Linked DNA regions of Robiginitalea biformata HTCC2501. The protein of the gene in region 1 interacts with the protein of each later gene in a pairwise test. Links are inferred from orthologs where the notes say so. Each region holds a gene or a part of one and is shown in the gene's direction. Other genes may lie near its edges. The genes, in order: RB2501_RS03030, RB2501_RS00370 and dnaE.

The links.
Region 2: the proteins of RB2501_RS03030 (region 1) and RB2501_RS00370 interact in binary tests that used the Escherichia coli proteins (3 or more experiments, as listed by UniProt). The link is inferred for Robiginitalea biformata HTCC2501 from one-to-one orthologs.
Region 3: the proteins of RB2501_RS03030 (region 1) and dnaE interact in binary tests that used the Escherichia coli proteins (3 or more experiments, as listed by UniProt). The link is inferred for Robiginitalea biformata HTCC2501 from one-to-one orthologs.

Annotation. Positions count from the first base shown.
Region 1 is NC_013222.1:672,186-681,110, forward strand. The notes cover bases 2,031-4,940. They hold RB2501_RS03030 (methionine aminotransferase), read left to right. Parts: upstream 2,031-2,866; coding sequence 2,867-4,015; downstream 4,016-4,940. Other genes in these bases: RB2501_RS03025 (type 1 glutamine amidotransferase domain-containing protein), read left to right, coding at 2,259-2,804; RB2501_RS03035 (serine hydrolase domain-containing protein), read right to left, coding at 4,129-4,940. In the rest of the region: RB2501_RS03015 (fumarate reductase/succinate dehydrogenase flavoprotein subunit), read left to right, coding at 1-1,213; RB2501_RS03020 (succinate dehydrogenase/fumarate reductase iron-sulfur subunit), read left to right, coding at 1,253-1,999; more of RB2501_RS03035, read right to left, coding at 4,941-5,028; RB2501_RS16475 (hypothetical protein), read right to left, coding at 5,065-5,280; RB2501_RS03040 (GNAT family N-acetyltransferase), read right to left, coding at 5,292-5,864; RB2501_RS03045 (CoA transferase subunit B), read right to left, coding at 6,303-6,956; RB2501_RS03050 (four helix bundle protein), read right to left, coding at 7,015-7,377; RB2501_RS03055 (CoA transferase subunit A), read right to left, coding at 7,496-8,197; RB2501_RS03060 (penicillin-binding protein 1A), read right to left, coding at 8,210-8,925. UniProt on the Escherichia coli protein: Shows aminotransferase activity with methionine and histidine as substrates, and to a lesser extent also with phenylalanine.
Region 2 is NC_013222.1:89,165-98,066, reverse strand. Bases 3,903-6,789 are described here. They hold RB2501_RS00370 (cytochrome c oxidase subunit I), read left to right. Parts: upstream 3,903-4,376; coding sequence 4,377-6,203; downstream 6,204-6,789. Other genes in these bases: RB2501_RS00365 (GIN domain-containing protein), read left to right, coding at 6,376-6,789; RB2501_RS00375 (cytochrome c oxidase subunit II), read left to right, coding at 3,903-4,339. Outside these bases: nrfD (NrfD/PsrC family molybdoenzyme membrane anchor subunit), read left to right, coding at 1-784; RB2501_RS00390 (DUF3341 domain-containing protein), read left to right, coding at 790-1,311; RB2501_RS00385 (c-type cytochrome), read left to right, coding at 1,321-1,881; RB2501_RS00380 (hypothetical protein), read left to right, coding at 1,895-3,244; more of RB2501_RS00375, read left to right, coding at 3,275-3,902; more of RB2501_RS00365, read left to right, coding at 6,790-7,218; RB2501_RS00360 (acyl-CoA dehydrogenase family protein), read right to left, coding at 7,200-8,902. UniProt on the Escherichia coli protein: Cytochrome bo(3) ubiquinol oxidase is the terminal enzyme in the aerobic respiratory chain of E.coli that predominates when cells are grown at high aeration.
Region 3 is NC_013222.1:225,199-236,160, forward strand. What follows is about bases 4,276-9,222. They hold dnaE (DNA polymerase III subunit alpha), read left to right. Parts: upstream 4,276-4,660; coding sequence 4,661-9,022; downstream 9,023-9,222. Other genes in these bases: RB2501_RS00940 (ferritin-like domain-containing protein), read left to right, coding at 4,276-4,447; trxA (thioredoxin), read left to right, coding at 9,201-9,222. Outside these bases: RB2501_RS00920 (DUF7133 domain-containing protein), read left to right, coding at 1-1,325; RB2501_RS00925 (sugar phosphate isomerase/epimerase family protein), read left to right, coding at 1,322-2,365; ribosome maturation factor RimM, read right to left, coding at 2,404-2,931; RB2501_RS00935 (30S ribosomal protein S16), read right to left, coding at 2,944-3,693; more of RB2501_RS00940, read left to right, coding at 3,992-4,275; more of trxA, read left to right, coding at 9,223-9,518; RB2501_RS00955 (DUF58 domain-containing protein), read left to right, coding at 9,656-10,588. UniProt on the Escherichia coli protein: DNA polymerase III is a complex, multichain enzyme responsible for most of the replicative synthesis in bacteria. This DNA polymerase also exhibits 3' to 5' exonuclease activity. The alpha chain is the DNA polymerase catalytic subunit.

The DNA of each region.
Region 1 (8,925 bases):
GCAGATCCACCCTACATGCATCCCGGTTTCCGGCGACCACCAGTCCAAGCTCACGCTCATGTCCGAATCCCTGAGGAATGACGGACGGATCTGGGTACCCAAACGCAAAGAGGACGCCGAGGCGATCCGCGCCGGGAAACTCAAGCCCACCCAGCTTGCGGAAGAGGACCGGGATTACTACCTGGAGCGCCGCTACCCGGCCTTCGGTAACCTGGTGCCCCGGGACGTGGCCTCCCGCGCCGCCAAGGAACGCTGCGATGCGGGCTACGGGGTCAACAAGACGGGCGAGGCCGTCTACCTGGACTTTGCTGCGGCCATTGAGCGCTACGGCAAGGAAAAAGCCTATACCTCCGGGATCAAAGACCCGGACAAGGAGACCATCACCAAGCTGGGCAAGGAAATCATCGCCGCCAAATACGGGAACCTCTTCCAGATGTACGAAAAGATCGTCGACGACAACCCCTACGATACGCCGATGATGATCTACCCGGCCGTCCACTACACCATGGGCGGGCTCTGGGTGGACTACAACCTGCAAACCACTATCCCGGGCTGCTACTGCGCCGGGGAGGCAAATTTCAGCGACCACGGGGCCAACCGCCTGGGCGCCTCCGCCCTGATGCAGGGGCTGGCCGACGGGTATTTTGTGTTGCCCTATACTATTGGCGACTACCTCTCCGACGACATCCGTACCGGGCCCATCCCGACGGACAGCGAGGCCTTCGACAAGGCCGAGGCCGACGTGCGCTCCCGCCTGGAACGCCTGCTGAATGCCAACGGCACAAAATCTGTGGATTACTACCACAAGAAGCTCGGCAAGATCATGTGGAACAAATGCGGGATGTCCCGGAATGCCCAGGGTCTTGAGGAGGCCATCGAGGAGATTGCCGCCCTGCGCAAGGAGTTCTACGAAAACGTCCGGGTACCCGGCAGCATGGACGAGACAAACCCCGAGCTGGAAAAAGCCGGGCGCGTAGCCGATTTCCTGGAACTCGGCGAACTCTTTGCCAAGGATGCCCTGCACCGGAACGAATCGTGCGGCGGGCATTTCCGCGAAGAGTACCAGACCCCGGAAGGGGAAGCCCTGCGGGACGACGAGAATTTCAAGTTCGTTTCCGCCTGGGAATACAAGGGGGAACCCAAGGATGCCGTACTCCACAAGGAGGACCTGGTGTTTGAGAATATTGAGTTGAAAACACGGAGCTATAAGTAATTTGGCAATTTGCCGATTTGAAAATTTGATAAAATCGCTATGAATTTACTACTGAAAATTTGGCGGCAGAAAGACGCCGACTCCAAGGGCAAGATGGTGGATTACCCCATCAGCGGCATCGAGGGCGACATGTCTTTCCTGGAAATGCTGGACGTATTGAACCAGCAACTCATCGACAAGGGGGAGGAGCCCGTGGTGTTTGACCACGATTGCCGCGAGGGCATCTGCGGTTCCTGCTCCCTGCAGATCAACGGGGAGCCCCACGGGCCCGATCGGCTGATCACTACCTGCCAGCTGCACATGCGGAAATTCAACGACGGGGATACGATCGTCATCGAGCCCTTCCGCGCTACGGCCTTCCCGGTTATCAAGGACCTGATGATAGACCGGACAGCCTTTGACCGCATCCAGCAGGCCGGGGGCTATATCTCGGTGAATACTTCCGGGAATACCGTAGACGCCAACGCCATCCCGATTGAAAAAGACGATGCCGACAAATCCTTTAACGCGGCCACTTGTATTGGCTGTGGGGCCTGCGTGGCCGCCTGTAAAAACGCGAGCGCCATGCTGTTTACCTCGGCCAAGGTATCGCAGTTTGCCCTGCTGCCCCAGGGCCGGGTGGAGGCTTCTGAGCGCGTCCAGAACATGGTCCGCCAGATGGACCTGGAAGGCTTCGGCAACTGTACGAATACAGGGGCATGCGAAGTGGAATGCCCCAAGGGGATTTCCCTGGAGAACATCGCCCGAATGAACCGGGAGTACCTCTCAGCGACCACGGAAGGATAACACGGATTTTCAGGAATCAATCTCAAACCCCTGCCCCCCGGCGGGGGTTTTTTATTTCCCAAAGGCAGGTGATATCCCATGGGCGGATGTTATCTCCAGCGCGGATGTTATCCCCAGGGAAGGTGTTCTCCCCAGGGAAGATGTTAAAGGAACTTAACAGGTCGGGCCCGGGATTTATAAGGGCTTTAACGGAGATTCCGGGGGCTATCGGCTATATTAAAGAGTGAACTGAAAGATAAACCAATAAAACATACGCAACATGAAGAAGATAGCCATATTAGCTACGAATGGATTTGAGGAAAGCGAATTAAAATCCCCGAAAGAAGCGATGGAAGCCGAAGGTTTCCAGGTCGATATAGTCAGCCCGGAATCCGGATCCATCAAAGGATGGTCCGACGGAAACTGGTCTAACAGTTATACGGTGGATAAAACGCTGAGCCAGGTGGATGCCAAGGACTACAATGCCCTGGTACTGCCCGGAGGCGTATACAACCCGGACCAGCTGCGCGTCAATGAAGACGCATTGCTGTTTGTCCGCGATTTCTTCAAGCTGAAGAAGCCCGTGGCAGCCATTTGCCACGCCCCGCAAATCCTGATCAGCGCCGGCGTCGTAGAAGGACGCACGCTGACCTCCTATAAATCGATCAAAGACGACCTGATCAATGCAGGCGCAACCTGGAAAGACCAGGCGGTAGTTGTGGACGAAGGTTTTGTGACCAGCCGCAACCCGGGAGACCTGCCCGCCTTCAACAGTAAAGTGATCGAAGAGATCCGCGAAGGCAAGCACGAGGAACAGCACGCCTGATAACTGATGAATTCCCCCAACCCCCGGCCCGATGCCGGGGGTTTTTTTATACATTTAATTCTATGAAACTACCTTTTGAATCGAAACTCCCTGGTCTGGAACCCTCCATTTTCGGGGTGATGAACCGCATTTCCCTGGACGCCGGGGCCCTGAACCTCGCCCAGGGGTTCCCGGATTTCGGCGCCGACCCGGAACTCATCCGCCTGCACAGCGAGGCCCTGGAGGAAGGCTACAACCAGTATGCGCCCATGTCGGGCATCTACTCGCTCCGGGAAGCCATTGCCGAAAAGACGGAAACCCTTTACGGGGCCAGCTACCACCCGGAAACTGAAGTCACGGTAACGGCCGGGGCCACCCAGGCGCTCTATACGGCCATTGCAGCCACTATCCGGCCCGGGGACGAGGTGATCGTCTTTAAGCCGGCGTACGACCATTACGAGCCTTCGGTAAAGGCCCACGGCGGGGTACCCGTGCTCCTGCAATTGCAGGGACCGGATTTCCGGATCGACTGGGTGGCCTTCGATGCCGCCCTGACCGCCTCCACCAGGATGGTGATCATCAACACCCCCCACAACCCGAGCGGGACCGTGCTTTCCCGGGAGGATATGGAAATGCTCGAAACCCGGCTTCGGGGGACGAATATCCTGGTGCTGAGCGACGAGGTATACGAACACCTGGTCTTTGACGGGCAGGAACACCAAAGCGTCGCCCGGTTCCCGGGCCTCCGGGAACGGGCATTTGTCTGCGCCTCTTTTGGGAAAACCTTTCATATCACCGGGTGGAAAACCGGGTACTGCCTGGCCCCGGAACTGCTGATGCAGGAATTCCGGAAAATCCACGAATTCGCGATTTTCTGCGTGAGCCACCCGGCCCAGCGGGCCCTGAAAACCTACCTGGAAAACCCGGACCACTACCTGGAACTCAACGATTTTATGCAGCGCAAGCGCGATCTCTTCCTGGAGGCCGTGGCCAGCTCCCGTTTTACGTTTACCCCTGCGGCAGGCACCTATTTCCAGCTGCTGGGTTACCAGGACATCAGCGAGGCCCCGGATACGGAATTCGCCGAAACACTGGCCCGCGACAAGGGCCTGGCCGGCATCCCGATTTCCGTATTTAACCGAAACCGGCAGGACAACCGCCAGCTGCGTTTCTGTTTTGCTAAAAAAGATGAGACGCTCAAACGCGCGGGGGAGATCCTGAGCCAGGTCTGAAGGGTTCGGGATGTCGCATCTCCAGAAATCACATTGCCGTAAATTGCATTGCCGTAAACCGCATCCCCCAAGGATGCCGCGCACAGGAACTGCGTCCCGTAGGGCGGGCTGCCCTAAATCCCCTCAAAGACCTTCCCCACAAACTCCCCGATCCGGGAGGGTTCCAGCCAGCGAAGGACCATCACCAGGTCTTGTTCCGGGCAAACCACGATAAAGTTCCCCCCGAACCCGGCCGCGTAATAGACGGACTCGGGGACCCCTTCCCATTGCCGGCTGCCCGGCCGGTTCAGCCACCACATAAACCCGTAATTCGGGTTGGGGGCCGAGGGCGAAACGGCCTGTTCAATCCACCCCGGGCTGAGCAATTGCTCCCCCTCCCAGCTGCCGTCCGACAGAAAAAGCAGTCCAAACCGGGCCATATCTTCCGCACTGATGAAAATCCCACCGCCGGAATGTCCTCCGCCGGTAACCGATTGCATCTTCAGCCCGTCTACCACGGTCCAGGCGTGGTCGTAGCCAAACCAGCGCCAGGTGGCGGAGGCCCCGACGGGGTCCATCAATTCCTCCTTGAGCACCCGTGGCAACGGCTGCCGCCAGAGGTGCGTGAGCACATAGGCCAGCACGTTCACGCGCACGTCGTTGTATTCCATGACGGTGCCCGGGGTGCGGAGCTCCCGGTGCTTCCAATCGTCGATGCCGCCTTCCCGGGGCGGGCGGTCCGCCCAGTCGTGCAACCCCCAGAGGCTGCCGGTCCAGTCCGAATTTTGTTGCAACAGGTGCGACCAGGTAATGCCCGAGTTGTGTTCGCCGGCAAAGGTCCCGTCCCAGATATATTCCGAAACCGGGTCGTCCACCGAGCGGATCAGGCCCCGGTCGGCGGCCAGGCCCGCCACAGTAGACAGGAAGCTCTTGGTGACGCTGAAGGTCATGTCCACCCGTCGGGTATCCCCCCAGGAAGCCAACACGTACCCGTTTTTCAGGATCAGGCCGGCCGGGCCGCCCCGCTTTTTCACCGGCCCCAGCAATTCGTGGTAGGGCTCCCGTTCAAATCACTCCAGGATCGCCCGGCGCAGGTCGCGGGATCCGCTGTATTCGTTGGCCCGGGCAAAGTCCACTGCCTCTGCGATGGCCGCCTCGTCCAGCCCGAGGGATTCCGGGGAACGGGTTTCCCAATCGGCCCCTCGGGGCGGGTAATAGAATCCCGCCTGGGCTGTTGCCACAGGAGCTGCGAGGATGAGGAGAAGAAAACAAAGTGCAAAGCGCATAACCATCAGTTTTAAGTTGTGTTGTCGGAAGCCGGTCCGCGGTCCGGGGCCATCCCTTTTGAAGCCGGCAGGTCCAGCCGCATGAGCCAGTCCCATTGCCGGTCGTTGCCGATATCGTATGGGTGTTTCCCAAATGTAACAAAACCCTGCCGCTCGTAGAATGCAATGGCCCGCGGGTTGTGTTCCCAGACGCCGAGCCATAGGTAGGTTTTCCCGGCGCTCCGCGCATGGCCGCAGATCCAGTCGAGCATACGGGCTCCCATCCCCCTGCCCTGGAAGCCGGCCAGCACATAGATGCGCTCAAGCTCCATGCCTTTGGGTTCCCTGAGCTCGGTTTGCGCATTCCCGGTATTCAGTTTGAAGTAACCCACCAGGTCCCCTTCGCTCCGGACAAAATAGAAGTGCATGTCCGGGTGGCGGAATTCGGTTTCGAGTTGGTTGCGTCCAAAGGCTTTCCGGAGGTAGGCGGCAAAATCCTCCGGGTTGTTCTGGGTTTCGAAGGCGCGGGAGAAAGTGGAAATGGAGACGTCCCGGAGCACGTCCAGGTCGGCGGGGGTACACCGGATGAATTCGAGCGGTTCCACGCTCTAAAGATACGGATTTCGCCAACCGGGTCCCGGACGGGACAACCCCGGTTTCATGTCTTAAAAAAAGTCCTGGTTTCAGGCTATAAAAAAGGCCCCTCGGAAGGGGCCTTCATGGCTGGTTGTTTAATTTGGCTTTTCGGCTCGGGCCTAAAGCATGAACAACTTTTTGGTGAGCAGGATCAGGCCGCTGATAAAGTCGTTGCGATAAACCTGAATTTCCTCCTGCGGGGGCATTTGGTTGATTTGGGACTCCATAGGCTATTTCGGTTAGCGAGACTTTGTTTGGGGAAAAAGGCTCAGATGCATGTTCGAATATACCAGATTTCCCGCATCGCGCACAGGAATTGTTGTGAAGGCCCGGGATGTTGTTGTAAAAAAATACTTCCGGGTTGCCCGATCGACGAACAGCATGCCCGGCGGGCGACGACCCCGGGGCTAGAGTTGCATTTCCGGTACGTGCTCCGGCACCACCAGGCGGCCCAAAGTAGCTTTGCGGATTTCGTCTACGGAAACGCCGGGGGCCCGCTCCTGCAGCAGGAAGCCCTGGTCGGTAACCTCCAGAACGGCCAGGTTTGTGACAATCTTCCGGACGCAGCCCACCCCGGTAAGCGGCAATGTGCACTGCTTGAGGAGTTTCGATTGTCCGGCCTTGTTGGTGTGCATCATGGCGACGATGATATTCTCGGCGGAAGCCACCAGGTCCATGGCGCCCCCCATCCCCTTGACCATTTTGCCGGGGATTTTCCAGTTGGCAATATCCCCGTTGTCGGCCACTTCCATGGCCCCGAGGATGGTCAGGTCCACGTGCTGGCCCCGGATCATCGAAAAACTCAGGGCCGAATCGAAAAAGGACGCGCCGGGCAGGGCGGTGATGGTCTGTTTCCCCGCGTTGATCAGGTCGGCATCTTCCTCCCCCTCGTAGGGAAACGGCCCCATCCCCAGGATGCCGTTCTCGCTCTGGAATTCCACCTGGATGTCGTCCCGGACAAAATTGGCCACCAAAGTCGGGATCCCGATACCCAGGTTTACATAGTATCCGTCTTTGACTTCCTTGGCGATGCGCTGGGCGATTCCGTTTTTATCCAACATGACGTTGATTTGAAGATTTGAAAATTTGGAGATTTGAAGATTCCAGGTTAATTACTTTTTAATTGTAAATATTTCGTTTACTAGTTCCGATAATCTTTGAGATTACTAAAATGGTCGATTTGATTTTTTGCAATAGATCGGAAGACGGGCTTGGATATGATGCGGATGCATTGCATAAACTTAGCCAGTATTCGGTTTCTTCTGCCTCCTTAGCTGCTACCTTGAATTTATGAATAAAATCCGTTTTACTTTCTGCATTCTGCGCTTCCCTGACGTTCGCTCCGATGGATGTGCCACTCTTGAAGAGTTGAGAGGCCATTTCGAATTTTCGAAACTGTCGTAGTTGCTCTGTAAAATCAACAATTTTCAGGGCTACTTGGAAACTCAGGTCTACGATGTAATTATGTCTATCATCACGCATGCCATATATCGACTTCAGAAACAGACAAATATAGGCCCTATGGATGCATCACTTCTGCATGTCAGATTTGGATCCCATCCTCATTTTCAAATCTTCAAATCGCCAAATTTTCAAATCCCTAACCCCTTTCGCGCACCGTCCGCTGCTCAATCCGCTTCTCGTACCCGGTTCCTTCAAAGATTCGCTGGACGAAAATCCCGGGGATGTGGATCTGGTTCGGGTCCAGGCTGCCGGCGGGCAGCAGTTCCTCCACCTCGGCCACCGTAATGGCGGCTGCCCCGCACATGACCGGGTTGAAATTCCGGGCGGTGCCTTTGAAAATCAGGTTGCCCGCCGTGTCGCCCTTCCAGGCTTTCACAAAGGAGAAGTCCGCCTTGAAGGCTTCCTCCATCACGTACATCTTATCGTTGAATTCCCGGGTCTCCTTGCCTTCCGCCACCTCGGTGCCATATCCCGCTGGGGTAAAAAAGGCCGGGATGCCTGCCTGGGCGGCCCGGCATTTCTCGGCCAGGGTCCCCTGGGGGGTGAGTTCCACCTCGAGTTCCCCGCTGAGCATTTGCCGTTCAAATTCGTCGTTCTCGCCCACATAGGAGGAAATCATTTTCCGGATTTGCCGGCCCTGCAACAAGAGGCCCAGGCCAAAATCGTCCACGCCGGCATTGTTGCTGATGCAGGTCAGGTCCTTCACCCCGAGGCGTACCAGTTCGCTGATGGCATTTTCAGGGATGCCGCAGAGGCCGAACCCCCCCAGCATGAAAGTCATTCCGTCTGCCACTCCTTCCAGGGCGGCCTTGGCGTTGGCAACTTGTTTGTCAATCATGGCGTTTGTGTTCTAAAAATCGATGTCGTCCAGGTCGTCTTCCAACTCATCCGGCTCCTCGAGCTCCTCTTCGGTCTGGCTGCAATCGATGCGGATGGAGAGGTCCTCCGGTTCTTCGAAGTCTTCTTTGGACACGTTCAATTCCGGGTCTTCGTAGTTCTGCCGCATGTAGAGCGCCCAAATGGGCAGGGCCATGGACGCCCCCTGTCCGTAGGTGATACTCCGGAAATGCACCGATCGATCCTCTCCGCCGACCCAGACCCCCGTTACCAGGTTCGGCACCATCCCCATAAACCAGCCATCGCTGTTGTTCTGGGTAGTGCCGGTCTTCCCGGCAATCGGATTCGTGAATTCGTACGGGTAGCCGGTGATAATTTCCTTGTAGACCGTTGTGTTCGTTTGGTAGTTGCCCCGCAGCCGCACCCCCGAACCGGACTGGGTGACCCCTTTTAACAGGTCCACCATGGCGTAGGCGACGTCCTTGCTGAGAACGTCTTTGGTCTCCGGGGTGTACTCGTATAGCACCGTCCCGTTCCGGTCTTCGATCCGGGTAACCATCACGGGTTTTACGTACACCCCCTGGTTGGCGAAAGTGCCGTAGGCCCCCACCATTTCATAGACGTTGAACTCCGGGGTCCCAAGCGCAATTGCCGGCACCTCCAGGATGTCCCGGTTCAGGCCCAGGTCTTTAACCATGGTCACAACGGCTTTCGGGCCTACCTCGTCAA
Region 2 (8,902 bases), 580 kb from region 1 along the record:
CATCGCCTGGTATTCGGGCGTGGAGTACGAGCAGTACGCATTCCTGAACCGGGCCACCGGGCCCTACTGGTGGGCCTACACCCTGATGATGACCTGTAACGTGGTCTCTCCCCAGGTAATGTGGTTCAAGAAAATCCGCACGAGTATCCTGGTTTCCTTCATCATTTCAATTGTGGTGAACATCGGGATGTGGTTTGAGCGTTTCGTGATCATCGTAACCTCCCTGCACCGGGACTACCTGCCGTCTTCCTGGACGATGTTCTCGCCGACCTTTGTGGATATTGGAATTTTCATCGGCACCATCGGTTTCTTCTTCGTCCTGTTCCTGCTCTACGCGAGGACCTTCCCGGTTATCGCCCAGGCCGAGGTGAAGTCTATTTTGAAATCCTCCGGGGAGCGCTATAAGAAATTGCGGGATGCCGGGAAGCCGCTGTACGAGATCCGCACAGCAGTTCCCCGTACGGCCGACCAGGTTCCGCCGGCTGCACAGGCAACCACTCCGCCCCCTGCGGGCGATGATCCTGCCCAGGTGAGCAGCCTGCTGGATGCGGTAGGAGCCTTCGACCCGGTTACCCAAACCCCGGACAATTTGAAACGGATCAAGGGTATCGGACCGCAGATGGAAGAAAAACTGAACCAGATCGGAATATACACCTTCGCCCAGGTGAGCCGGATGACCCAGCGGGAATACGACCTGCTGGATTCGATTACCGGTTCCTTCCCGGGACGCGCCCAGCGCGACGACTGGGCCGGGCAGGCGAAACTTTTAAATGAAAAACAATAACAGCAATGGCATCCAAGGTTATACAGGCATACTACGATGACGACGACGTGCTGATGCACGCCGTGAAGAAGGTTAAGGCCGCCAGGCACCACATTGAGGAGGTGTATTGCCCCTTCCCCGTACACGGCCTCGATAAGGCCATGGGCCTGGCGCCCACGCGGATCGCCATTACCTCGTTTATGTACGGCTGCCTCGGGCTGACAGTCGCTATCGTGATGATGAATTACATCATGATCCAGGACTGGCCCCAGGATATCGGGGGCAAGCCCAGCTTCAGCTATATTGAGAACATGCCGGCGTTTGTACCGGTTATGTTCGAGATGACGGTGTTTTTCGCCGCCCACCTGATGGTGATCACCTTCTACCTCAGGAGCCGGCTCTGGCCATTCAAGAAGGCCGAAAACCCGGATCCGCGCAGCACGGACGACCACTTTATCATGGAAATCGAATTGCACGGCGACGAGGCTGCCCTGACCGACCTGCTCCGGGAAACCGGCGCCGTAGAGATCAACCGAGTCGAAAAGTAAAACAGCGCAATGAAGAATACGCTCTATACCGCCCTGATATTCACCGGCATCCTGATCCTGGCCTCCTGCCAGGACAAGCGGGAGCCCAATTACCAGTACATGCCCAATATGTACGAACCGGTTGGCTATGAAGCCTACGACGAGGTGGAATGGCTCCCCGGGGGTTCCATGGCCCTGCTCCCGGCAGAAAACACCATCGCCCGGGGCGCTTTACCCTACGGCCTGGAGAATACCCCGGAAGGCAAGGAATTGTCCCGTGCGCTGACCAGCCCGTTGGATTCCCTGAACCGGGAAGAGAACCTGGCCGAGGGGGCGGCGTTGTACGCGCTGTACTGTGCCATTTGCCACGGGCCCAAGGGCGACGGGCAGGGGAACCTGGTAAAACGCGAGAAAATCCTGGGGGTTCCCAGCTATGCGGACCCGGGACGGAATATCAATGTCGGGACCACCTACCACGTGATCTATTACGGCCAGAACGCTATGGGGTCTTATGCCACGCAGCTGGATGAGAAAGAGCGGTGGCAGGTTTCCGAATACGTGATGAAACTCAAGGAAGATTTAACACAATAAAGCAGCATTGCAGATGTATACTTTCTCGAACAGATTGAAAATCGGATCCGTCATACTCATGGCCCTCGGGCTCATGGGCATGGCCATAGGGTTTATCTCTGCCCCTTCAACGGTTGAGGAGGCCAAGGCCATGGTCGCGGCTTCCCACGACGACGGTCACGGCGGAGGCCATGAAGCTGCTGCGCAAACCCACGAAACTACCTCGTACGACAGTACGACCGAGCACGGGGCAGCTGCCCAGGATGCGGACCACTCCCTCGACCACGACGAGCATCTGCTCCACCAGTTGCAGAACCGCCCCTGGTCGGCCATCTATATCGCCGCTTTCTTTTTCTTTATGCTGGCGCTGGGTACCCTGGCCTTTTACGCGGTCCAGCGGGCAGCCCAGGCCGGTTGGTCGCCCTTGTTGTTCCGGGTGATGGAGGGGATTACCGCCTACCTGGTACCCGGGGGGATTGCCATTTTTGTGATCCTGGTCCTTTCCGTACTCCACATGAACCACCTCTTTGTGTGGATGGATGCCGAAACGGTTGCCCACGATGAGTTACTGCAGGGAAAGGCCGGCTACCTGAACCCGACCTTTTTCCTGATCCGCGCTGCCGTGTTCCTTGGGGGATGGATCGCCTACCGCGAAGTGTCCCGCCGCCTGTCGCTTGCGCAGGACGAGGCCAATGACAACTCGAATTTTATCAAGAATTTCCGCTGGTCTGCCGGATTCCTGGTGTTCTACCTGGTCACTGAGTCCATCATGTCCTGGGACTGGATTATGAGCGTTGACCCGCACTGGTTCAGCACGCTGTTCGGATGGTATGTTTTCGCGAGCATGTTTGTCTCGGGAATTACCACCATTGCCCTGGTAACAATCTACCTGAAGTCCCGGGGGTACCTGCCGGATGTCAACGACAGCCACATCCACGATTTGGGTAAATTCATGTTTGGCATCAGTATTTTCTGGACGTATCTCTGGTTTGGCCAGTTCATGCTGATCTGGTATGCGGATATCCCGGAAGAGGTGACCTACTTCGTCACGCGGATTGAAGATTTTAAACTGCCGTTCTTCGGTATGGTGGCGATGAACTTTTTGTTCCCGCTCCTGGTATTGATGAACAGCGACTACAAACGCATCAATTGGTTTGTGGTCATGACCGGGATCGTGGTCCTGCTGGGGCACTACCTGGACGTCTACCTGATGATCACCCCCGCTACGGTTGGCGACCAGTGGTATATCGGGGTGCCGGAGATCGGGGCTGTGCTGTTCTTCGGAGGGGCGTTTATTTTCTGGATATTCCGGGCAATGACCAAGGCGCCGCTGCAACCGACGCGGAACCCGTTTATCGAAGAGAGCAGACAATTTCATTATTAGAAGATATTTAGCGAATTATATCCGTTTACAATGACAGCATTATTGACGATCTCTGTTTTGGTTTTAGTGGCTATCGCCATCTGGCAGATGACCAAGATCTTTGAATTCTCCCAACTCAAGGCTAAAACAGCGAATTCGGAAGTTGCCAGCGACGAGGACAACAAGAACAACGGGTACCTGATGTTCGGGTTTTTGGTGTTCATCTATTTGCTCACCATATTCTGTTTCTGGAAATACAGCAAGTTCCTGTTGCCGGAAGCCGCCAGCGAACACGGGGGGGATTACGACCAGTTGATGCTCTGGAGCTTTGTGATCATCTTTATCGTCCAGTTCATCACCCAGGCGCTCCTGCACTACTTCGCCTTCAAATACCGGGGCGAAGAGGGCAAAAAAGCGCTGTTTTACGCGGACAATGACCGTCTGGAATTTATCTGGACCATTATCCCGGTGATTGTCCTGGCCGGACTGATTATCTGGGGCCTGTATACCTGGACGAATATCATGGACGTCAACGAGGAAGACGACCCGCTGATTGTGGAGCTCTATGCCCAGCAATTCAACTGGACGGCTCGTTACGGGGGGGCGGATAATGTGCTGGGGGATGCCAATGTCCGGATGATCGATATCGACCGGGCAAACGTGCTCGGGCTGGATGAGTCCGACCCGAATGCCGCCGACGACATTATCGTGAAGGAATTGCATCTGCCCGTTGGGCGGAAGGTAAATTTCAAGATGCGTTCCCAGGACGTACTTCACTCTGCCTACATGCCCCACTTCCGGGCCCAGATGAACTGCGTACCCGGGATGATTACCGAGTTTTCCTTCACCCCGACGATCACCACCGCCGAGATGCGCCAGAAGCCGGAAGTCATGGAAAAAGTGGCACGCACCAATGCCATTCGGGCAGAACGCGCAGCGGCAGGTGAGCCGAATTCGGATCCGTGGGAATTTGATTTTATTTTGCTCTGCAACAAGATCTGCGGCAAGTCGCACTACAACATGCAGATGAAGATCATTGTGGAGAGCGAGGAAGATTACCAGGCGTGGATAGAGAGTCAGACGACTTTTGGGGAGACCGTAACCGCCGCCGAATAAAATTGCTATAAAAGAAAAAGAATAAAACAAAAGCACTATGTCAGCACACGCACATGCGATCGCCGATGATCACGCGCACGACGATCACGGACATCACCACAAAGAGACTTTTGTCACCAAATATATTTTCAGCCAGGATCACAAGATGATCTCCAAGCAATACCTGATTACCGGCCTGATCATGGGCTTTATCGGTATTGCCATGTCCCTGCTTTTCCGGATGCAGCTCGCCTGGCCCGGGGAATCCTTCCCGGTGTTTGAAGCTGTGTTGGGGAAGTGGGCCCCGGAAGGCGTTATGGATGCGGACATCTACCTGGCCCTTGTTACGATCCACGGGACCATCATGGTCTTCTTTGTATTGACAGCCGGATTGAGCGGTACGTTCAGTAACCTGCTGATCCCACTGCAGATCGGCGCCCGGGATATGGCATCCGGGTTTCTGAATATGCTGTCGTACTGGATGTTCTTCCTCTCGAGTGTAATCATGGTGATTTCCCTGTTTGTGGAGGCCGGACCGGCAGCCGCCGGTTGGACGATCTACCCGCCATTGAGTGCCCTGCCGATGGCCCAGCCGGGTTCGGGTATGGGAATGACCCTCTGGCTGGTCTCCATGGCGATATTTATCGCTTCCTCCCTGCTGGGATCCCTGAACTATATTGTAACGGTTATCAACCTGCGGACCAAGGGGATGTCCATGACGCGCCTGCCGCTAACCATCTGGGCGTTTTTCGTCACGGCCATCATCGGGGTGATCTCTTTCCCGGTGCTCCTGTCTGCCGCCTTGTTGCTTTTGATGGACCGGAGTTTCGGAACCTCGTTCTTTCTGTCCGATATTTTTATTCAGGGCGAAGTTTTGCACTACCAGGGCGGATCCCCGGTTCTGTTTGAACACCTGTTCTGGTTCCTGGGACACCCGGAAGTATATATCGTGATCCTCCCGGCGATGGGAATAGTTTCCGAAGTGATGTCGGTCAATGCGCGGAAGCCCATTTTCGGGTACCGGGCGATGATTGCCTCCATCCTGGCGATTGCCTTTTTGTCCACCATCGTATGGGGGCACCACATGTTTATCTCAGGGATGAACCCGTTCCTGGGCTCGGTATTTACCTTTACCACCCTCCTGATCGCGATCCCTTCGGCCGTTAAGGCGTTTAACTGGATCACCACGCTCTGGAAGGGGAACCTGCAACTGAACCCGGGCATGCTGTTCTCAATCGGGATGGTATCCACGTTTATCACGGGGGGGCTCACCGGGATTATCCTGGGTGACAGCACCCTGGACATCAACGTACACGACACGTATTTCGTGGTGGCCCACTTCCACCTGGTAATGGGTATTTCGGCCCTTTACGGACTTTTTGCCGGGGTCTACCACTGGTTCCCGAAAATGTTCCAGGGCCGGATGATGAACAAGAACCTGGGCTATGTCCACTTCTGGGTTACCGCAGTAGGCTCCTATGGGGTGTTCTTCCCGATGCACTTTGTCGGGATGGCCGGCGTACCCCGGAGATATTACGAAAACACCGCCTTCCCGATGTTCGATGAACTCGTGGACATCCAGGTGCTGATGACGGTATTTGCCATTATTACGGCGGCCGCACAATTGGTCTTTGCCTTCAACTTTGTCCGCAGCATCTTTTACGGCAAGCGCGGACCCCAGAACCCCTGGCAGGCCACAACCCTGGAATGGACGGCTCCCCAGGAGCACATCCACGGCAACTGGCCGGGCGCCATCCCGGAGGTGCACCGCTGGCCGTACGATTACAGCAAGACCTACGAGAACGGGGAATACATCCTGCCCGGACAGGATTATGTGCCCCAGCACATCCCGCTCCAGGATGAAGAAGAGGAATTGCAGCATTAGCGATTTCTGCAACAAATTATTTAGAAGGCCCGTCTTCCGACGGGCCTTTTTATTGGCCGGCAGGGCTCGGGTGGCCGGATAGGGGTGCGGGCATGTGCCGCAGACAGGAAGGGGCAAGCCGAATCGGGGGAAGCGGGAATTGGTTTATCTTTAGGTCCGAATAAAGAACCGTATGAAGCGAATAGAGAAAATGCGCGCACTGGCCCTGGTCCTGGCCTTGTTGGTCGGTGCCGGCGCCTGGGCCCAGCGCAAACCCAGGATCAAGGGAAACCGCAACCCGGTGAAAATCTCCGAAAGCCTCCCGCCCTTTAAGTATCTCCGCCTGGAGGACGACCTGGAGGTCCGGATCCGCCAGCAGGGATCGGATGGATACGAGCTGCGGGTAGACGACAACCTGGTGGATGTTTTGCAGTTCCAGGTGCAGGACAGCACGCTTGTAATTTCTTCGTTTTACGATATTACCGGGAGCCGGGCCCTGGACATCACCGTTTTTTTCCGGGAGCTGTCCGGGGTGGAAGTGCTTGCGGGCAAGCTCATCGGCGAGGCTGAGTTTAATGCCGACCTGTTCAGCATCCGTACGGAAGGGGCGGCCGGGGCCGAGTTGCGCCTGCGCGCTTCCCTCTGCGATGTGACGCTTGCGGGCAACAGCAGGGCCGACCTGAATATCCGGGCGGAATCCCTGGTGGTTCGGATGGCCGAACGCTCGGATGCGACTATCTACACGGATAGTGATACGATATCCGCTGAACTCGGGGACAATGCCGACCTGACACTCGAGGGTATCGGCGACCACGCGGTGTTGAGGCTCTCGGGCGAAAGCGGTTTATCCGCCCGAAAACTGGTGGCGGGTATCCTGGAAGCAAACCTCTCCGGGGCGACAACGGCCCGCATCCATGCAGGGACCTCCCTGATCCTGGATGCCAGCGGACAGTCCCGCACTTACCTCTATGGGGAACCCGCGGTGACCTTGCGCCGGTTTGCGGACCGGGCCGAACTTCACAAGGAACCCGACTGATCGGCAATCGGGACTTCACTTAAGCGGGTCGGCGGGATGCCAAATCCATCCACCAGGGCCCGGGCATGGGGTCGCAATTCGGTACATAAACGTTCTACCCGGCTGCGGATAGCCTTCGACTTCCTTTTGCCGATGTACCCCTGTTCCAGGTACCAGGCAGCATCCGCCCGGATCTCCGACAGGGCGTGGAGCGTCCCGAGTTTCCGGATCAGGTCTGCATGCGGGTCGTCCGAAAGATCCTCCGTGTGTTCGAGGAATAATTCAAATGCCAGCAGGGCGGCATAGGCCCGGCCCAGGGCCAGCAGATGCGTCTGTACCTTCAGGAAGGCCTGGTAGGCGGGGACCCCCTTTTTGATATAATCGCGGATCCGTAGGGCCAGCGTATAGGTTAGCCGGTCCGTGCGGTAGGTTAGGGCGTGCAGGTGGAAGGCCGGGTTGTAGAGATGTTCCCTATCCGTTTTATTCGTATAGGCCGGGTTGATGGCGGACAGGCGCTTTCCGATCTGGGTCCCGAGAAGCCGCAAGACCCCGAAGAAATCGTCCGAATTGAATTCCGCCCGGAAATCTGTCAGGCGGCTTTTGGCCGCCAGTTGCAGCAGGACGGTATTGTCCCCCTCAAATGTGGTGAAAATGTCCACGTCGTTCTTCAACTGGCCGATCCGGTTTTCCAGGAGGTAGCCTTTTCCGCCGCAGGCTTCCCGGCACTCCTGCAGGGTCCGGTCCGCGAACTCGGTCACCAGGGCCTTCAAGCCGGCAACCCCGGCCTCCAGCTGACGCGTGTCCGTACCGTCCGCCCCGTCATAGGATTTCAGCAACCGGGTCAGGGCAGCCTGGTATACATAACTGCTGGCCACCGCGGGCAATAGACGCACCTGGTGGCTCGGGTAATCCATGATCAAGTCCTCCTGTACACGGGCGGCGTCGTTGAACTGCCGGCGCCTGAGCGCATAGCGGACCGCAATCGACAGGCCAAACCGCGCCCCGGCCAGGGCTCCCCGGGCCACACAAATCCTGCCGCCCACCAGGGTCCCCAGCATGGTGAAAAACCGCTTGTTCGGGTTTTTGATATCCGAGTGGTAGCTGCCCGATTCGGTAATGCTGCCGTACCGGTCCAGGAGGTTTCCTCGGGGAACGCGTACCTGGTTGAACCAGATCTTGCCGTTATCCACCCCGTTAAGACCCATTTTGTAGCCGTTGTCTTCCACCCGGATTCCAGGCAACAGCTCGCCGCTCCCGTCTCGCATGGGTACCAGCACGGCGTGGACCCCCTGGTTTTCACCGTCCACGATCAGTTGGGCAAACACCGTAGCCATCTGCGCGTGAAGCGCATTGCCGATATACTCTTTGTTGTCGTCAGGGCCCGGGGTATGCACGACCAATTCATCGGACTCCTTTACATAAGTGGCCGTGGTGCGGATTCCCCGCACATTCGATCCGTGACGCGTTTCGGTCATGGCAAAGCAGCCCAGCAATTTGGCCGTACCGGCGTCTTTCAGATAGGCCTCCCAGTGCCGTTTCGTGCCCAGTTTCTGGATGCTGCCGCCGAACAGCCCGAACTGCACCCCGAATTTGACGCACAGACTCCCGTCGATAAACATCAGGTTTTCGAAAAGGGTGGCATAGGCGGGCATGTCGTTTTTCCCCCCGTACTCCGGGGGATACGCCAGGGCTCCATACCCCTCGG
Region 3 (10,962 bases), 440 kb from region 1 along the record:
TCATCGTACTTTCCGGGGATACCTCCCTGGGGCCCCGATTGGAGGAACTCCTGGGGTCCGAATCCGAAGGTACGAATGCCCGGATCCACGCCCTGTGGTGCCTGGAGGGCCTCGGTTTGCTGCAAGAGAACCACATTCGCCAATTGGCCGCAAGCCCGCAACCGCGTCTGCGGATTCAGGCCTTACGCGCCGGGGAAAGCCTCTACCTGGAGGGCCCTGCCGGCCTGGACGCCACCTATAATCGCATGATGGAAGACCCGGTGGCAGATGTCGCCATCCAGGCGATGCTCAGTGCCAAATTCCTGGGGCTCGAAAACCTGGAATCCCGCATCGCGGCAATTGCCGACACATCCGATATCCGGGGGATCCGGCTGGTTGGGGAACAGATCCTCGACCAACTGGAAGCCGGCGGGAACAACCTGGCCGACGGGGATTTCAGCGAGGAACAACTGGCATCCCTGGAACGGGGAAAAGCCATCTACAATGAACTTTGCGTGCAATGCCACGGGGCAGGCGGTATTGGAAAACCTGCGGGCAAGGACCAATTGATGGCCCCTGCCCTGGCCTCCTCCCTGCGCGTCCAGGGGCACCCCCGGTACGCCCTGGGGGCCATCCTGCACGGATTGCAAGGGGAAATCGAAGGAAAGCAATACGCCGGGGGGATCATGGTAGGCAATGCGGAACAATCCGACCGATGGATCGCCGATATCACCTCCTACATCCGGGTGGGCCTCGGAAATGGGGCCTCCCTGGTAACTGAAGCGGATGCAGCTGCTTTCCGGCAGGCCACCCGGGGGCGTCAGGCTCCCTATTCCTATCCGGAACTCCTGGCCTCCATCCCCCGGGAACTGAAACCCACTGAGGCGTGGAAGATGGAAGCCAGCCATACCCAGCCCGTCGTTATCGGAGGGGTTGCCAGTCCGAGGGCGGCTTTCGATTTCGGGGGATGGACCACCGGAGCAGACCAGCAGGTGGGGATGTGGTACCGGATCGATTTTCCGGAACCCATTCGCCTGGAGGAAATCCAGTTTGACGCCCCGGCCAACGGGACGGTATGGGCGGCCGCTAAAAAACCGGCAGCCTATCCCCGGGAGCTCAGCGTCCAGGCTTCCCAGGACGGGCAGACCTGGAAGGAAATAACCCGGGTGCGGCCCGACAGCCTGGAAGTGGCTTTTAAACTGCCTCCAACCCGGCTCCGGGCGCTTCGCCTGGAACTGACCGATGTCCCGGACGACCCGGGCATCCCCTGGTCCATGCGGCAGATGCGCCTCTACGGACAACAGGAATCCCAGCAATCCACTCATTCGAAACCAGAAACAAAATGAAACAAGAGAAAAAAGGCCTGTCGCGCCGCAAATTTATCGGCACCACCGCACTGGTTGGCGCCGGAATAGGGCTCGGGGGTTCCCGGCTCTTCGCCGGCCCGGCCCTGATTAAGAACCCCGGGTATCCGGCATCGGTGATCAGCGGCGTTCAGATTGGCGTTATCACCTACTCCTTCCGGAGCATGCCCGATCAAAGCGCCGAAGCTACCCTGGACTACGTCAAACAATGCGGTATCGGCGCCATTGAATTAATGGGCGACCCGGCCGAATCCTTTGCGGGCAAGCCTGAGAACCCGGTGGATTTCCGCCAGTATTATCGCCTGAGGCGGGCCGAACGCGACGGGGGGCTCAGCGGTGACCAGCAGAAAGAACTCGCCGAACTCCGGGAAGCCAGTGAGGCCTATAACAAGGAAGTAGCCGCCTGGAGGGAGCAAACCTCCATGGAACCCTTTGAAGAACTCCGCCGGATGTATGCTAATGAAGGGGTTTCGATCTATGCCTTCAAGCCCCGGGCATTTGGGGCCGACAACACGGAGGCCGAGATGGACTGGGGGGTACGGGCTGCAAAAGCCCTGGGCGCCAGCCATATTACGCTGGAACACCCGGATAACGACTCACATACCCAAAAACTGGCCCGCATTGCCGCCAAACACGGGATTTTTGTCGCCTACCACGGGCACGAACAGCAAACGCCCACTTTCTGGGACACCGCTCTGAAACAATCGACTTTCAATTCCCTCAACCTGGACCTCGGCCATTATGTGGCCGCCGGGAATGCGGACCCGCTTGGGATCATCCGGGATAAATTTTACCGGATCCAAAGCATGCACCTGAAAGACCGGCAGAAGCCGGAAAACGGGAAGGGGAATGTGGTTTGGGGAAGCGGAGACACCCCCATCCGCGAGGCCCTGCAACTTATGCGGGAAAATAAATACGACTTCCCGGGCACCATCGAACTCGAATACGACATCCCCGAAGGGTCCGACGCCGTAGCCGAGGTGAAGAAATGCCTGGAATTCTGCCGGGAGGCGCTTAGTTAGGGAGCGGCGGGCTGTATGCACCCCGGCCTGTTCCCCGTTCAGGTGAGGTAAAGGTCCAGCAGGCCCTCCGGGGTCCGAATGTGGATGACGCGCTGGTCGCGGTCCACCTTTTCGATAAAGTCGTCCGTAACAGGGATGAGTACTTCCCGCCCGTCCTTGTCCGCCACGAACAGCGCCTGGGCACCCTGGTCATTGACCGAGCGGATTTCCCCCACATCGCCACGCCGGGCATCGTTCAGCCGAAACCCAATAACCTCGTGGTAATAAAATTTGTTCCCCTCAAGCGGCGGGAGCATTTGCAGGGGCAGGTACAATTCGCTGCCGAGGATACGGGTGGCATCTGCCTCCGAGTCGATGTCTTCGAAATGCAGCCGGAGCAAGCGCGTTTTGTGCAACTGGCAACGGCGCAAAAAAAATGGAACCAGGTTGTTCCCTACGGAAACAAACACCGATTCCAGATTTTCGTATAGCTGCGGCTCGTCTGTATCTAACTTCGCCAGTAACTCGCCCTTGAAGCCATGGCGGGAGACAATTTTACCGAGGTAGAAACAGTCTTCCTTCCGCATGGCAAAACAGGCTTATTCCTTATCGCCTGCTGCGGCTTCTTTCTTTTCTTCCTTTTCTTCGGAATCTCCGGCAGCAGCTTTGGGGGCTTCTTCGGCCTTTTCTTCAGCCTTCGCTTCCTCAGCCTTTTCGGCCGGGGCAGCTTCGGCTTTTTCCTCACCGGCTTCCTCCTGAGCAGCATCATCGGCAGCAGCAGGGGCCTCGGCCTCGGCTACTTCGTTTTCCGGTTCTCCGGCAGCTGCAACCGCTTCAACTTCCTCGGCAGCGCTTTCGCCTTCAGGGGTCTCCGGGGTTTCCTCCGCCTCCGGGGCTTCTGCCTCAGCAGCGGCCGCCTTGCGCTTTTCGTTGGCTTCCCGTTCAGCCTCCAGGGCCTTGGCACGCGCTTCCTCCCGGGCTTTTTCCAGTCCTTCGGTTTTCTGGCTTACCTTCTGCTCCTTTTCATCGAGCCATGCCTGAAATTTCTTTTCGGCCTCCTCTTCGGTCAGGGCCCCTTTACGAACGCCCCCCATCAGGTGGTGCTTCAGCAGTACCCCTTTATAGGAAAGGATCCGGCGAGCTGTCTCGCTGGGCTGAGCCCCGTCGTTGAGCCATTGTACGGATTGATCCACGTCTATCTCGATAGTGGCGGGATTCGTATTCGGGTTGTAGATTCCTAGTTTTTCGAGGAAACGGCCGTCGCGCTTGGCACGCACGTCGGCGGCTACGATCCAGTAAAAAGGTTTTCCTTTCTTACCGTGTCTCTGAAGTCTGATTCTAACTGGCATATCACATTAAAGTTTTGGGGTACCCGACCCCGGTTATTAATTCTTGTTACAACATTTCAAGCTGTTCAGCCAAGGGTATTTCTACTGAAAGCGGGTGCAAATATACGCCATTTTGCCAATGAGTAAAGGACTTGGGCGAAAAATTTATACCCCGCGGAGCCCCCATATTTTCATAAAAGCTGTTAAGAGGATGATAAATTGTGCTAAATATTTGATTTACCGCAGGTTGACCAGTATACTATTTTTGTCTTATTGAAAGGCACCACAGAAACAGTAACCACTAAAATGACGATAGACCATGAAGTACACTGAAAAAATTTCCAATAAGTTAAACGAATTACTCGAAAAGACATACGATGCTGAAAAAGGATATAAGCTCGCAGCCGAGAAGGTAGAAGTGCCAGCCGTGAAGGAATTCCTGAACGACAAAGTTAAGCAGCGCTATACCTTTGGGCACGAACTGAAGACCGAAATCCGCGAGTACGGGGAATTGCCAGACAAAGGCGGCAGCTTTAAGGGCGACCTGCACCGTACCTGGATGAATCTCACCAGTACGCTCACCGGCAATGAAACCGAACGCATCCTCGAAGAAGTAGAGCGGGGCGAGAAAGCCAGCCTGGAGCAGTACGATGAAATCCTCGACGATAAGGAAATGACCCTCCCGCCATCTACGGAGCAGCTCCTGAGAAGTCAGCGCAACGCCATCCAGGCAGCCCTGAACACGTCGAAGATGTACGAATCCATCGTATCCTGATCGACGCACGCAAATACCCAATATCAGAACCCGGCCCCGCGCCGGGTTTTTTCTTGCCAGGGGATGGATCCACCGGAACTTTTGCGGTCGCTCGGCTACGGACGGCCCGCACACCGGCTGGCTCCTCGGCCCAGTTAATAACTCATAAAAACTCCATTTTTGCAGCCCGGGGTATTTCCATAATTTTATCCTCCTGATTCCCGATACCTGTCCATGTACCTCATATTCGACACAGAGACCACCGGGCTTCCCAAACGTTGGGACGCCCCCGCCAGCGACACTGACAACTGGCCCCGCTGCATCCAGATTGCCTGGCAATTGCACGACGGGGAAGGGCGGCTGGTGGAACAATACGACGCGCTGGTCCGGCCGGACGGGTTTAACATCCCGTACGACGCCGAACAGATTCACGGTATCTCCACAGACCTGGCGCGGGAAGAAGGGCTCCCGCTGGAAGAAGTTCTCGAGGCATTTCGCGGGGCATTATCCCGCACCCAATTCCTGGTAGGCCAAAATGTCGGGTTCGACATCAACGTGATGGGGGCCGAATTTTACCGGGTTGCAGACGAGGACCCCCTGGAAAAATTCCCGGTACTCGACACGTGTACGGAATCCACGGCAGAACTCTGCCAGCTCCCGGGCGGGCGGGGCGGAAAATTCAAGCTGCCCACCCTCACCGAATTGCACCTGCACCTTTTTGGGGAACCTTTTGAGGAAGCGCACAACGCGACGGCCGACGTGGAAGCCACCGCCCGATGCTTCCTGGAATTGCTCCGCCGGCGGCAATACAGCCCGGAGCAGCTCGGCGTGGCCCCCGGGTATTTCGAGGCTTTCGACCGGGCCAACCCGGGAACTATCGCCCCGATCGGGATTGCCCACAAAAACCTTAAAAAAGCCTCCCGCAAACTCGCGGAAGCCACAGCGGTAGACGATCCCGGGCTCACGCGGGCAGAAATACGGGAGAACGTCCAGGCCCTGGAAGGGGTCCCTTTCGCCCACCTGCACAACCACAGCCAGTTTTCCGTCCTCCAGTCCACCATGGGCATCAAGGACCTGGTGGCCGCCGCGGCGGAATACCGGATGCCGGCCGTGGCCCTGACGGACCACGCCAACATGATGGGGGCCTTCCATTTTGTACGGGAGGTCAAAGCCCACAACAGCAACCTCACCGAGGAGGACCGGGCATCGGGCAAGCGGGACCTCATCCCGATTATCGGTTGCGAGTTCTTTGTCTGCGAGGACCGCAACAACAAATCCGTCAAGGATTACGGCTACCAGGTAGTAATGCTGGCCAAGAATAAGAAGGGCTACCACAACCTGGCCAAGATGTCCTCCATCGCCTACACGGAAGGGTTCTACTATGTGCCCCGGATAGACCGGGAGGTTGTGGAGCGCTATAAAGAGGATGTCATCGTCCTTACCGGAAACCTCTATGGGGAAGTTCCCTCCAAGGTGTTGAACCAGGGGGAAAAACAAGCCGAAGAGGCGTTGCTCTGGTGGAAAGAGCAATTCGGGGAAGACCTCTATGTGGAGGTGATGCGCCACGGGCAGGAAGACGAGGACCGGGCCAACCAGAGCCTGGTAGCCCTCGCAAAAAAACACGAGGTGTCCCTGGTGGCCACCAACAACACCTATTACCGCCGCAAGGAAGATGCGGAAGCCCACGACATCCTGCTGTGCGTCAAGGAAGGGGAAAAACAGGCAACCCCCATCGGGCGCGGCCGGGGCTACCGCTTTGGCCTGCCCAACCAGGAATACTACTTCAAATCCCCGGAGGAAATGAAGGAGCTGTTCCGCGACCTGCCGGAAAGCATCCAGTCCATCGAGGGAATCATCGAGAAGATCGAGCCCTTTGACCTGGCCCGGGATGTCCTCCTTCCAAAATTCGAGATCCCCGAGGAATTCCGGGTGGCCGAGGACGCAGCGGACGGCGGCAAACGGGGCGAAAATGCCTATCTCCGCCACATCACCTTTCAGGGGGCGGAAAAGCGGTACGGGGAGATCACGGAGGCCATCCGGGAGCGGCTGGACTTTGAACTTTCCACTATCGAAAACTCCGGGTACCCGGGCTATTTCCTGATCGTGGAGGATTTTATCCGCGAAGCCCGCAACATGGGGGTGTCCGTAGGCCCCGGGCGGGGCTCGGCGGCCGGGTCCGTAGTTGCGTACTGCCTGGGGATCACCAACATCGACCCGCTCAAGTACGATCTGCTGTTTGAGCGGTTCCTGAACCCGGACCGGGTATCCATGCCCGATATCGACATCGACTTTGACGACGAGGGGCGCTCACGGGTAATGGATTACGTCATCGACAAATACGGCGCCAACCAGGTGGCCCAGATCATCACCTACGGCACCATGGCGGCAAAATCCTCCATCCGGGACACCGCCCGGGTGCTGGACCTGCCGCTCAGCGAAGCGGACCGCATCGCAAAGCTCATCCCGAACATGTCCAAGCTGGCCAAGATTTTCGGGCAGGACGAGGCGGAGCTCAAAAAGAAATTCCGCTCGGACGACCTGGCAAAGGTCAATGAGCTGCTGAACCTGTCCGAGGGCAGCGACCTGGAGGCGCAGACCGTCAATATGGCCCGCGTGCTGGAGGGCTCGCTGCGCAACACGGGCATCCACGCCTGCGGGGTGATCATTACCCCGGACGACATCACGAATTTTGTCCCGGTGGCCACCGCCAAGGATTCCGACCTCTACGTGACCCAGTTCGACAACTCCGTGGTGGAAAACGCCGGCCTGCTCAAGATGGATTTCCTGGGCCTGAAAACGCTGACGCTCATCAAGGATACGGTGAAGATCGTCAAGGCGCGGCACGGTATCGACCTGATCCCGGACGACTTTCCCCTGGACGACGCGGAAACCTATGAGCTCTTCCAGCGGGGCGAAACGGTGGGGATATTCCAGTACGAATCCCCGGGGATGCAAAAGCACCTGAAAGACCTCAAACCGACGGTCTTCGACGATTTGATCGCCATGAACGCCCTCTACCGGCCCGGGCCCATGGAATACATCCCGAGTTTTATCGCGCGGAAGCACGGGCAGGAGGAAATCACCTATGACCTCCCGGAAATGGAGGAATACCTGCAGGAGACCTACGGGATCACCGTCTACCAGGAGCAGGTGATGCTGCTCTCCCAGAAGCTGGCCGGGTTTTCCAAGGGCGAGGCGGACGTACTCCGCAAGGCGATGGGGAAAAAAATATTTGCGCTGCTGCAGAAACTCAAGCCCAAATTCCTGGACGGGGGCGAGGCAAACGGGCATCCGCGGGATGTGTTGGAGAAGATCTGGAAAGACTGGGAAGCCTTCGCCTCCTACGCCTTCAACAAGAGCCACTCCACCTGCTATGCCTATATCGCCTACCAGACGGCCTACCTGAAGGCCCACTACCCGGCCGAATACATGGCCGCAGTGCTCTCCAACAATATGAACGACATCAAGCAGGTAACCTTCTTTATGGAGGAATGCCGGCGGATGGGCCTGGACGTTCTCGGGCCGGATGTCAACGAATCCTATTACAAGTTCGCGGTGAACAAGGACAACCAGGTGCGCTTTGGCATGGGGGCCATCAAAGGCGTGGGGCGGAGTGCCGTGGAAACCATCGTGGAAAACCGGAAAGCTAACGGCCCCTACCAGTCTATCTTTGACCTGGCCAAGCGCATCGACCTGCGGGCCGCCAACAAGAAGGCCTTTGAAAACCTGGCCCTGGCGGGCGGGTTCGACTCCCTGGGCAATGCGCATCGCGCCCAGTACTTCGATTGCGGCACGGACGGGGTGAGTTTCCTGGAGAAGGTGATTCGCTTCGGGGCCCGTTTCCAGGAAAGCGAGAACTCCTCCCAGGTAAGCCTCTTTGGGGGCAGCAGCGAAGTGCAGATTGCCGAGCCGGAAATCCCGCCCTGCGAGGAATGGGGCACCATGGAGACCCTGAAACGGGAAAAAGAGGTGGTAGGCATCTATATCTCGGGCCACCCCCTGGACGATTTTAAGACGGAAATCCAGGCGTTCTGCAATACGGAGATCTATGCCCTGAACGACCTGTCGCCCTACCTCAACCGGGAACTCAGCCTGGCCGGGGTGATTACGGACGTGCAGCACCGGGTTTCCAAAAACGGCAAGGGCTGGGCGATCTTTACCCTGGAGGATTATTCGGATGCCTTTGAGTTTAAGATTTTCGGGGAGGAATACCTGAAATTCCGGCATTTCCTGACCATCAATGCGTTTATCTACCTGAAAGTCTTTGTCCGGGAAGGCTGGGTGAACCGGGAAACCGGAAAAAAAGGCGACCCCCGCCTCCAGTACAACCAGGTCCTCCTGCTGCAGGACGTGATGGACGCCTATGCCAAAAAACTGACCATCCAGCTCGATATCGGGCAGCTGCACGAGAAGCGCATCCGGGAATTGCAGGACACGCTGCGTTCCTTTAAAGGGCAGCACCACCTGAATTTTGTGGTCTACGAGATGGAGGAAGCCATCAAGGTGCAGCTCTCCAGCCGGAAGCAAAAGGTCCACATCAGCTCGGAACTGCTCCATTCGCTCCGCGACCAGGAAGTACATTACAAACTCAATTAAGAAGTCTACCCGCGAACCCCGGCAGGCCATCAGGCTTTATCCCGGCCTGCTCCGCATCCTGCGCCCTGTCCTGCGGCTATCGACGGACTCAATCGGCATATCGACAAATCGAATACGCACAGTGTAAGGGACGGCTTAAATAATTGACTAACTTTGCACTAATTAAAATAAAGCGAATATGGCACTAGAAATAACAGATGCGACCTTTGACGAGGTGGTCCTTAAAAGCGATAAACCGGTAGTAGTAGATTTTTGGGCGGCATGGTGCGGCCCCTGCCGGATGGTTGGACCCATCATCGAGGAACTCAGCCAGGAATACGACGGCAAAGCGGTTGTCGGGAAGGTAGACGTGGATGTCCACCAGGAGTTCGCGGCCAAGTACGGCGTGCGGAACATCCCTACCGTATTGGTGTTCAAGGATGGCGAAATCGTAAACCGCCAGGTAGGCGTGAGCCCGAAAAAGGTATACGCCGAAGCGATCGACGCAGCCCTGTAAGCCTTTCAAAATACATTGCAATCAGAATCCCGCCCCGGTTCCCCCGGTAGCGGGATTTTTTTTTGCCTGCTGTCCGCATTTTACCCGGGGCGTCTGCTCGGGGACGTTACTTCCCCATCCCTTTGTATCTTTGAAACATGGACCTGAGATCGGAACTCCACAATGCCCCCCTGTTTGAAAACCTCGGCCTGCTGGCCCGGCAGGTGGTGGAGGGGTACATCAGCGGGATCCACAAAAGCCCCTTCCACGGGTATTCCGCCGAATTCGCCGAACACAAGGTGTATAACACGGGCGAAAGCACCAAGCACATCGACTGGAAGCTCTTTGCCCGGACAGACAAACTCTACACCAAGCGCTACGAGGAGGAAACCAACCTGCGCTGCCACCTGATCCTGGACAGTTCGGCCTCCATGTATTACCCGGAGGTCGCAAGGCTCAACCTGGACCACCTCCATAAAATGGGCTTCGCCGTCCTGGCCGCAGCCGCCCTGATGGAATTGCTCAAGAAACAACGGGATGCCGTGGGACTCAGTGTCTTTGCCGACACCTACGAGTACTACGCCCCGGAAAAAGGCAGCGAGCGGCACTACCAGATGCTCCTGGCCAAACTGAACGACCTGGGGCTGGCCGGCCGACGGGGCGAAGGCACCGAACTCCACGCCCACCTGCACCTGATTGCCGAAAAGCTCAAGCGCCGCAGCCTGGTGATCCTCTTCTCCGACCTGTTCCAGGACCGCGTGGCGGACGAACAACTCTTTGAAGCCCTCCGCCACCTGAAGTACAACAAACACGAGGTGGTCCTCTTCCACCTGGCCGACCGGGCCACCGAACTGGATTTCGACTTTGAAAACACCCCGAAACGGTTCCAGGACGTGGAGACCGGCAAGCATGTGGACCTCTACCCGGAGACCGTGCGCGCCGCCTACCGGGACGCCCTGGTGCGGTATGTCCGCTCCATCAAACTCATCTGCGGGCAGTACGACATCAAGTACGTGGGCGTGGATGTAGCGGACCCGTTTGCCCGCGTGCTGAATGCCTTCCTCACGGAACGCCAGCGCATTGCCGGATAAGGCGCGCTAAAATTGATCTTTTTGTTTGCCGGATTGAAATAGTACCTTATATTTGCCCACGCTTTTGAACAAAAAGCTCTGACAATTTCCACAAAACCAACTGTTGTTGGTACCCTCCGGGGTTGGAACATTGGTCTGGTAGTTCAGTTGGTTAGAATACCTGCCTGTCACGCAGGGGGTCGCGGGTTCGAGTCCCGTCCAGACCGCATAGGCCTCGATTTTTCGAGGCTTTTTTGTTTATAATCACTTGTAAATCAATGTTATAAAAATGTTAACGTTAAAGAAAAGTTAACCAGCGTGCCGCAATCGTGCTGCATTTTTGACCCTTTTTTACTTCTTGGCAGTATTTTACAATAACTTTTTTCCAGGAAAGT